3 regions of the Priestia sp. TSO9 genome follow, and region 1 is predicted to be linked to each of the others. Evidence: predicted binding sites of a transcription regulator. Region 1 holds the regulator's gene; each other region holds the start of a gene.
What was found. Region 1 encodes Rex, which represses fermentation and respiration genes when NADH is low (regulators of the CRP and FNR family bind a similar motif). Its sites were predicted from a motif close to TTGTGAAATATTTCACAA; they were not measured.

Region 1 (3,188 bases):
ACCAATACTAGAAGAGATTATTTTCCGAAAGATTATTTTCGGCTCTCTTCACAAACGATACAATTTCTTTATCTCTGCATTTATTAGTTCCCTTATTTTCGCTGCGGTACACTGGGATTTTAAACATTTACTTGTGTATACAGCCATGGGATTTGTATTTGCATTCCTTTATGCAAGAACAAGACTAATTGTTGTACCTATTATTGCTCATGTTTTGATGAATACAATCGTTATTTTATCTCAAACTATTTTTGCAGATAAAATTATAGAAATGCAAAAACAAGCAGAACAAATGCAGTTTATTTTTGGAGGCATGTTTTTATGAAGAATATCCCTTTAACACGAGGGTTTATTTATATTATTATGGGGATTTTATTTACTTACTTGGCAATTCAAAATGCTCAGGAAACCGTGTGGAATTTCCCCACAATCTTATTTGCACTCGTAGCCGCATTCGATTTCAGGTTTGCGGTTCGCATCTTTATCTTGCACTACAAAATTAAAAAATTGCAGCAGCAATATAAAAATCAAGATGATTCATCTAAATAAAAAAACCACTGTTTCAGTGGTTTTTTTACATACTAACATCTTCTCTTTCTTGCTCTGCCCTTGCCTTTAACACTTTGCGATACGAAATGCGGGAAATAATGATGCTGATTTCATACAAAATTAAGAGCGGCACTGTCACCATCATGTGCGAGAGCAATTCCGGTGGTGTAATAAGTGCGGCAATAACTAGCAGTACGAAATAGGCATATTTTCGAATTTGAGATAAAAACATAGGCGTGATAATTCCTAATCTCGTCAAAAACATCACGACGACAGGAAGCTGAAACAACAGGCCAAAAGGCAGTGTGAGCTGCATTAAAAAAGAAAAGTATTCATTAATGCCAATCACTTGGTTTACATTCAGCTCATCAGAAACGCGCGTCATAAAATCGACGACAAATGGAAACAACACAAAATAAGAAAAAGAGACACCGCCGATAAAGAGAAAAATGGAAACAGGAATATATCCAAGCGTTACCTTCCGCTCTTTTTCATATAAACCAGGACTAATAAATGCCCAGAGTTGATACAGTGCAACAGGAGCTGCAAGTACACAGCCGATAATAACAGCAAACTGCATATAAATCTTAACTGGATCTGTTAGCCTAAATGCATTCATCGTTAAATTTTTTGCCTCATCAGCATGCTGTAAATAGACAATGACCTTATCCGCTATAAAGAAGCCGCCAATTGTGGCAATCACAAAGAAAAATAAAACAATTAAAATGCGTTTTCGCAGCTCTCCTATATGATCATATATTGACATTTCTTGTTCGGTCATACTATGATCACCCTCTTACTCTTTGTCATCTACTTGACGCTGTTTATCTTTTTCACGATCTTCTGATGCACCGCTAGCGGCATGCTTAAACTCTCTAAGCGTTTGGCCCACTGATCTTCCTAGCTCCGGTAACCGTTTCGGTCCAAAAATAAGCAGTGCTACAATCGCAATAATAATCCAACTGCCTGCTCCAATCCCCATATTCCCACTCTCCTTATTAATTTAGACTTAAGGAAATCGTAACATAGTCCGCCTTATTCAACAGGATAATTTTTCAAAAAGTAGACAAGCGACTGTAATTCTACAGCAAGATCAATATGGTGCAGTCGAATCTCATCCGGTACGTTTAAGCGTGCAGGAGTAAAGTTTAGAATCCCTTTAATTCCGCAACTCACTAAACGATCGGTAATTTGCTGAGCAACAGTGGCAGGAACGGTTAAAATCGCCACTGAGATATCATCACTCATATAATCTTCCAATTGGTCAAGGTGATAAACCGGCACGTCGCCTACTTTTGTACCGACTTTATCTTCTATCACATCAAAAGCGCACTCAATTTTGGTGTTATTATTTTTAATAAAATTATAATTTAAAAAGGCCGTTCCCAGATTCCCTACGCCAATCAGTGCTACTTTCGTTACTTCATCTTGGTCTAACGTTTTACGGAAAAATGTAAGTAAATAATTCACATTGTAGCCGTATCCCTTTTTCCCTAATGCTCCAAAGTAAGAAAAATCCCGGCGAATAGTAGCAGAATCAACTTTCACTGCCTCACTTAACTCCGCTGACGAAACACGCTGTTTACCAGAAGCATGCAAGTTTTTTAAAAAACGATAATAAAGCGGCAATCGTTTAGCCGTTGCTTGTGGTATTTTTAATTGTTCAGTGTTCACGTTGTACCCCCTCAGTTCATGTATGTCGTTACTAACATTTTCAAGTCATATTGCATTACCTTTCACAAAGCCTCAACCGCTTTGAGGTAGCGCTTCCAATTCTCTCTCTTTTCTCTTGTTTTATATATACTCCGCTTCACACCCCGACGCCTTTTGTCTATCCAGCACTACTTAAAGTCGGTAGCTAGAACGAAGCAATGTGCCCTTCAAAGGATTCGTTTGTTAGTCATGACGGGTTTTCTACATCCATCATATATAAGTTCAGAGATGCACTTATCTCTTATTTTAACATAGTATCCTGTATAAAATGTGCAGGTAAAATCATTTTATTTCATGAATCAAAACATTCGCTTCATCATTTGTCCTTGTCCCTCTACAAATTACAAACGCTTGTAAGAAGAACTTGTAGTTGAAAATATGTTAAAATACACTATGGATATACTACTAGAGGTGAAAAAATGATTATTCTACAATTGAACGGTATTACAAAATACTATGGGGCAGAACCCATTTTATCGAATATAAAGTTAGAAGTACAATCAAAAGACCGCATTGCCCTAGTGGGACGAAACGGTGCTGGTAAATCAACTTTATTAAAAATTATTGCTGAGCAGCTTTCTTATGACAGCGGAGAAATTATTAAACCTAAAGGTGTTTCCATTGATTATATGGGACAAGATACAGTTCTTGAGTCAACACTCTCCATATGGGAAGAAATGATGACGGTCTTTGCTCCGTTAAAGAAAATGGAAAAAGAATTACGTACGCTTGAAACGAAGATGGGTGATCCAGACATTTTTAATGATTCAGTTCAATACGAAAAACTAACCAAAGAGTACGACCAGCTTCAAGTAACGTTCAAAGATTTAGGCGGCTATCAATATGAAGCGGATACACGGTCTATTCTTCACGGTTTCCGTTTTTCAAACTTTGACTATAGCACCCCTATTTCCTCCTTGAGCGGT
Region 2 (3,188 bases), on a different contig from region 1:
AGAAGCCTGTTGTTGCTAAACCAGCTAGCAAGCTTAACAAAATTTCCCCAGCATAAATATTACCGTAAAGACGAAGGCCAAGCGTTAACGTATTGGCAAACTCCTCGATAATCTTAAGCGGGAATAAAAATGCCATTGGCTTGAAGTAATCTTTCGTGTATGCAGAGAAACCTCGCATTTTAATACCATAATAATGTGATAGTACAACTACCATAACGGCTAACGTCAGCGTAATTGCTGGATCAGCGGTTGGCGATTTCCACCATAAGTTATGGTCAATCACGATGGCAAATGGAAGACCCAACATATTTGACACAAAAATGTACATAAGTAAAGTTACACCTAGCGTCAAAAAGCGGCCACCTGTTTTCCAATCCATATTGCTATTAACGAGTCCTTTAACAAAATCTAAGACCCATTCAATAAAGTTTTGTGCACCGCTTGGCTTCATAGCAAGAGTACGAGTACATAAAACTGCAATTAAGAATACAATAACAGAAGCTACGGTAACCATAAGCAAGTTACTTTGACTAAAAGTAAGGCCTAGAAACTCTATAGTTGGTGATTCATGACCCAACTGTGTTCACCTCTCTTTCTATCTTCTACGCATATTTTGAACAACTAAATCTATGATAATGACAACATAATACGTCATTAATCCCACAACTACACTAATAATATGAAAGGTTTTTGGATAAGAGATGGTAATCACAACTGCGAGAGCAGCTGTTGCAAATCTTACAACAGTCCCAATTGAACGGGGCTTTTTCCCCTCATCCAACGCCTGTCCAAACTGCTCAAACTTTCTTACCAAGTTCCACAAATTATACAAACTCAGGGCGGTTCCTAAAATTAAACCTGCAAAAACAGCCTTATAACTTGTAAATCCCCAGCCGAGAACGTATAATGCTAACAAATACAATATGTATGAACGAAGTCTTGGAAAAACGTGCTGCAAATCCTGCATGAATTATTAATCTCCTGAAAAAAAATGGTGGACTGTCCGCAGCATCATAAAAACACCTGCTGCTAGCCCTGAAAGAAGGCCTAAAATCAAAAATAGTGGTTCGGTATCAAGCCATTGATCAGCCCATCTCCCAGAGAATAAGCCAATTAAGACTGAACCTGCTAACTGTGATAGAATGATTGACACTAATGCCATCGCTTGCAAAGGATGACGGTTGCGATCTTTCATAAGCTCATACCCCTTTTGCAAAATTTTCTTTTTTCCGAATTCTCTATCGTTGTTATAGCTCAATATATGATAGAAAGGCAAAAAAAATTGCTAAAAAAGGTAAAAACAGCTAATAAAATACGCAGAAATATCAACGGTTTTCACAGGTTGAAAACCTTATCATTTATATTCCCTGTAAGCATACAATAGCGTATATTTAATGTCAATGTGTTTAAGCTAAAAACTTCACAATCTCTTCTTATTGTTCACATTTCTGCCACACATAAAACCTCTTCAAATGAAAACATTTAAAGAGGTTCATTCAATCGTTATTGTACTGTGTACAACCTGCTCTTGTCTATGCTTTTTCACAAATGCAAATATTTGGTACGCCCCCGGTACAAGCGATTCATCAATCGTTATTTCTCGTTTTCTCATGCCTCTTTCTACATCAACGTCAACATCTAAATACGATATAAACTGTAAAGACTGCTTATCAAAAAGAGCAACGCCTAACTCATCTGCTCCTTCAGGCAAAAACAGTTCATAGCTATACGTATTTTTCTCTTTTTCCGCTGCTACTTGCAATCCCATGACACGAGGATAATCTGGAATGCTAACCATGTACATATAAGGAAGCGAAAATGTTTCACGTGAATCATTTATTTCCAAATATCCGTCATATATACCTTTATTTTTAAAACGGGGCTGCACCGATAAAGTGACAGCTATTTCTTTTGTCTGATGGGGCTGCACCGTGACGGGTAATGGAATATCCCAGTTCACTCCTTCATCCCTTTTCGGAACGTTTAAGCGATACGTTTTTGCTTTATCAGACTGGTTATCAATTTTAAATGATAAGACTTTTTTTGATGGGCGCGTAAAAATACCGAAAGATAAAGAAGATGGATAAAATAAAGAGTCTGCTGTGACAGCTTTTGCTAGTTGAATTCTCCCGGCTCCTTGTTCATATACGCGATACGTTTGACCGTTTAGCTGGTGCATTACTTTACTTGTGTTCATCAATGAAGCTTTGACTTGTTCAGGAGACCAGTTCGGGTGAGCTTGTAAAATAAGAGCGCACGCTCCAGCTACATGGGGCGCAGCCATACTTGTGCCATGCATGCGTTCATATCCGCCGGGAACTGTACTATTAATGAAGTAACCAGGTGCGACGACGTCCGGCTTGATTCCCCAAGTAGTCGTTACAGGCCCTCTTGAACTGAAAGATGTAAGCAAGTCTTGAACCACTTGCTTGCCAGTGCGTAAGTATGGCTGTTGAGACTGAATGTGTTGATTAATGGTATCACCGCTTTTTTTACTTACCCATATCACTGGAATATTTACTGACTCTTTTAGTTTACCGATTATGCTTTTTTCAGTCGGACTATATAAAATAACGGCTTTTGCTCCTGCCTGTTCAGCTTGTTTAATCTTTTTTTCAACCGCATTTCCTTCTGCTTTTAGCAAAATGACGTTGCCCAACGCATGCTTTTGCTCTTTGGAGTATTGTTCATTTATTACACGCAGCGTTTGATTAAACTTCCATGGATGAGACCCTTCTACTGGCGCCATCATAATTTTTTCTTTGTTAAATCCAATTGTTAGAAATTGAACTGTTGTCGGGGAAACAGAAGCGCCAACGGAAATAGCTTTTCCCGCTGTACCCGGAGAGCCCACCGTCCATAAACCTGGACCTGAATTGCCGCTGGATGTAACCGTTACAATTCCTTTTTCAACAGCTCGATCTAACGCTAAGCTTGTTGGTAAATCCGGGCCATTCACATCATTTCCTAATGATAAATTAATAATATCTACATCATCTTGAATTGCTTTTTCGATAGCTAGAATAACACTTTCAGACGTTCCAGCTCCTCCTGGTCCAAGAGCTCGGTATGCGTAGATCTCCGATTGAGGTGCTACACCTTTAATATTTCCATTTGCTGCAATAATACCAGCTACATGAGTGCCATGCAGAGTAGGCTCTCCTTGCTCGCGAGTGGTTTCCATCGGT
Region 3 (3,188 bases), on a different contig from region 1:
CCGTCGATTCCAATAAAGCCAATATCTTTAATACCTGACTCAGCACAGCTTCTCGGACAAGCAGATACAGCCATTTTCACTTTATGAGGCGTCCATAGTCCTTCAAATTTTTTCTCAAGCGCAATTCCAACGCCCATTGAATCCTGCGTACCAAAACGGCAAAACTGTTCGCCCACGCATGTTTTCACCGTCCTCAGCGACTTACCGTACGCATAGCCAGAAGGCATATCTAACTCTTCCCATACGCTAGGCAAATCTTCTTTTTTAACACCAAACAAATCAAGACGCTGACCACCCGTCACTTTTACGAGCGGAATTTCATATTTATCAACAACATCGGCAATTTTCCGTAAATCTTCTGCATTTGTAACACCTCCGTACATGCGAGGAACAACAGAATACGTGCCGTCTTTTTGAATATTTGCGTGCATGCGTTCATTCACAAATCGCGATTCCCGTTCGTCAACGTATCCGATTGGATTCACCATACCTAAATAATAATTTAGCGCCGGACGGCATTTCGAACAGCCTTCCTCATTATTCCAGCCGAGCACATTCATCACTTCACGCGTATGCGAAAGGCCTTTTGCTTTGATTTCTTCGACAACTTCATCTCGTGACAGAGTCGTACAGCCGCAAATCGCTTCTTTTTGAGCCGTAGCGTCAAAGTCAGCGCCAAGAGTATGCTGAAGCACTTCCGCTACAAGCGGTTTACATCCTCCGCAAGAACGAGAGGCACTTGTACAAGCTTTGATTTCATCAACCGATGAGCATCCTTGTTTTTGGATAGCTTCCACAATCGTACCTTTTGTTACGCCGTTACAGCCGCAAATAATATCATCGGCGCTCATGCTTGCTACTAAGCTTTCACCCGCGTTACCGCCAGATGGCTGTAAAATCGACACTTTTGCGACATCGGATACATTTTCTTGCTTTTGAATCATTGAAAACAGTCGATTTCCGTCGCTGCTGTCTCCAAAAAGAACGGCTCCTACGATTTGATTCCCTCGCAAAACAAGCTTTTTATAAATGCCGTCTTGTTCATCGAACACTTTGATTGCTTTTTTCTCTTCATCTTCCGTGAAGTCTCCTGCGGAGAACACTTCAACACCTGATACTTTTAGCTGCGTGGATAAAACCGATCCTTCATAAGGGACTTTTTCTGCCCCGCAAATCGCTTTTGCTAATGCTTTTCCTTGTTCATACAAAGGTGCTACTAATCCATATACCATTCCTCTATGCTCTGCACATTCTCCAACCGCGTAGATGTTTGGAATATCCGTTTGCATATAGTCATTCACGACAATTCCTCGATTTACGGTAAATCCCGCTTCTTTTGCAAGCTGAACGTTTGGCTTAATTCCAACGGCCATCACGACTAAATCAGCTTCTAAAAACGTCCCGTCCTTAAAAGATAATCCTTCAACTCGCTCATCGCCGACGATTTTCGCCGTTTGTTTTTCAAGCAAAAACTTCATGCCTTGTTTTTCTAATTCATTTTGAAGCAATTTGCCGGCTGTTGGATCAAGCTGACGTTCCATTAAATACGGAGCTAAATGAATCACAGATACGTCCATTCCCAAATTTAACAGTCCGCGCGCTGCTTCTAATCCAAGCAGTCCGCCTCCAATAACCGCTGCTTTTTTATACTGCTGAGAAGCCTGCAGCATTTCGTCCGTGTCTTTTATATCTCGAAAAGCCGTAACTCCTTTTTTATCAGACCCTGGAATCGGAAGAATAAAAGGAAGAGAGCCCGTTGCTAAAATCAACTCATCATACGATTCTACTCTGCCGCTGTTTGTCGCTACTTCTTTTTTTACTGAATCAATACTAGTAACCGTTTCGCCCGTATATAATGTAATATTGTTTTCTTGATACCAGTTCCAATCGTTTAACGTAATGTCTTCAACATTCGTATCTCCTTGCAGCACTTTTGATAGTAAAATACGATTATAGTTCGGATGCGGCTCGCTTCCGAAAATCGTAATTTCAAACGCTTCGCTTGAAACCTTCAATACTTCTTCAATCGCTCGAACTCCAGCCATTCCATTTCCAATCAATACGAGTTTCTTTTTTTGCATCTTTCATTCCTCCCCTGGCGTCTATACCTGCTTGTTTCAAAGATATATTTTCTATGCATCTTTAAAGATACATTTAAGATATATGAATTTTCTGAATCGTTCAACTTATGTGTTAGGTTATCTAACATAGTTATGATATGTATGCGATTCCATTGCTTTAACAGCAAGTAAAAAAAAAGTGGTTTAATTACCTTTAATTTGGATCATCCTTTACATATCATTTTGTGATGTTTTTCACAACATTAATGTAGCAAGAATAAATAACCGGAGCTATGATAAAAATCACTCCTATGGAAAATGATCAATAATTTGATAGTCTTTTTTTAATGACGTGAGTTAGTATCTTGTCATCTATCTTTTATCAGCATGCAAACTGATTATTGCGGGTATTGCAGACCAAGAAATCTAAATGTTTATGTACCAACAATAATTATTCCAAAAAATTCTTTATAAAGAACTTTTTAGATAAACTGTTCTTTATAGTATTTACTATCCCCCTTAAGTTCTCTATAATGAATTAATATAAACTCTATAAAGAACAGAATGGGGAATCATAATGCCACTCGTAAACATCAAAAAGGTTTGGACTCCTTTAGAGATTTTTGGCTTTAAACTTTATAAGTGCAAAGACACCAAAAATTACTACTATAAAACAAAGAAAAGTCACAATCTAGCAAAATTGTAAAAAACAAGCCCTCTTTCAAAAGAAAGAGGGCTTGTTTTTTATTTTCCCGTAAACCAATTCACAACGTACTCTCCCCACACCTCATTTCCTTTTTTCGTTAAATTACCGCTGTCTTTATTTATATACTCTCCTAAATGAAACGGCCAAATGAGCGAGTGATTCATATAATATACCCAGTTTGCTTCAGATACTCCTCTGATCGCTTCTACCCCTTCTTCGTAGGACTCAGTTTGTGAAATATATGGCTGTGACGGCTGAATCATAAGGGTTTTTTTCAAGTCTTTAAGCTGATGAATCAGCTTGTCTGTATTTTGAAGCGTCTCGTCTAGCATAAGGTGCTGATAGTCATTTTTAAGAGGTGCTTCAAACAGAATAATGTTTGGCTGAAGTTGATCAATTTGATCGGCAATATGTGCGGATAA

Region 2: a site for Rex is predicted at 1,409-1,426, ahead of LJC66_RS26070 (AtpZ/AtpI family protein). Genes of this name have one in related genera too.
Region 3: a site for Rex is predicted at 2,304-2,321, ahead of nirB (nitrite reductase large subunit NirB). Genes of this name have one in related genera too.

Annotation. Positions count from the first base shown of each region.
Region 1 is NZ_JAJEKD010000005.1:5,019-8,206, reverse strand. It holds gene LJC66_RS01165 (CPBP family intramembrane glutamic endopeptidase) at 1-325, shown strand, start outside; gene LJC66_RS01160 (YdiK family protein) at 322-549, shown strand; gene tatC (twin-arginine translocase subunit TatC) at 575-1,330, opposite strand; gene tatA (twin-arginine translocase TatA/TatE family subunit) at 1,346-1,531, opposite strand; gene LJC66_RS01145 (redox-sensing transcriptional repressor Rex) at 1,585-2,223, opposite strand; gene LJC66_RS01140 (ABC-F family ATP-binding cassette domain-containing protein) at 2,682-3,188, shown strand, end outside.
Region 2 is NZ_JAJEKD010000016.1:224,937-228,124, forward strand. It holds gene atpB (F0F1 ATP synthase subunit A) at 1-577, opposite strand, end outside; gene LJC66_RS26065 (ATP synthase subunit I) at 596-967, opposite strand; gene LJC66_RS26070 (AtpZ/AtpI family protein) at 974-1,195, opposite strand; gene LJC66_RS26075 (S8 family serine peptidase) at 1,493-3,188, opposite strand, start outside.
Region 3 is NZ_JAJEKD010000009.1:538,219-541,406, reverse strand. It holds gene nirB (nitrite reductase large subunit NirB) at 1-2,081, opposite strand, end outside; gene LJC66_RS05465 (SGNH/GDSL hydrolase family protein) at 2,805-3,188, opposite strand, start outside.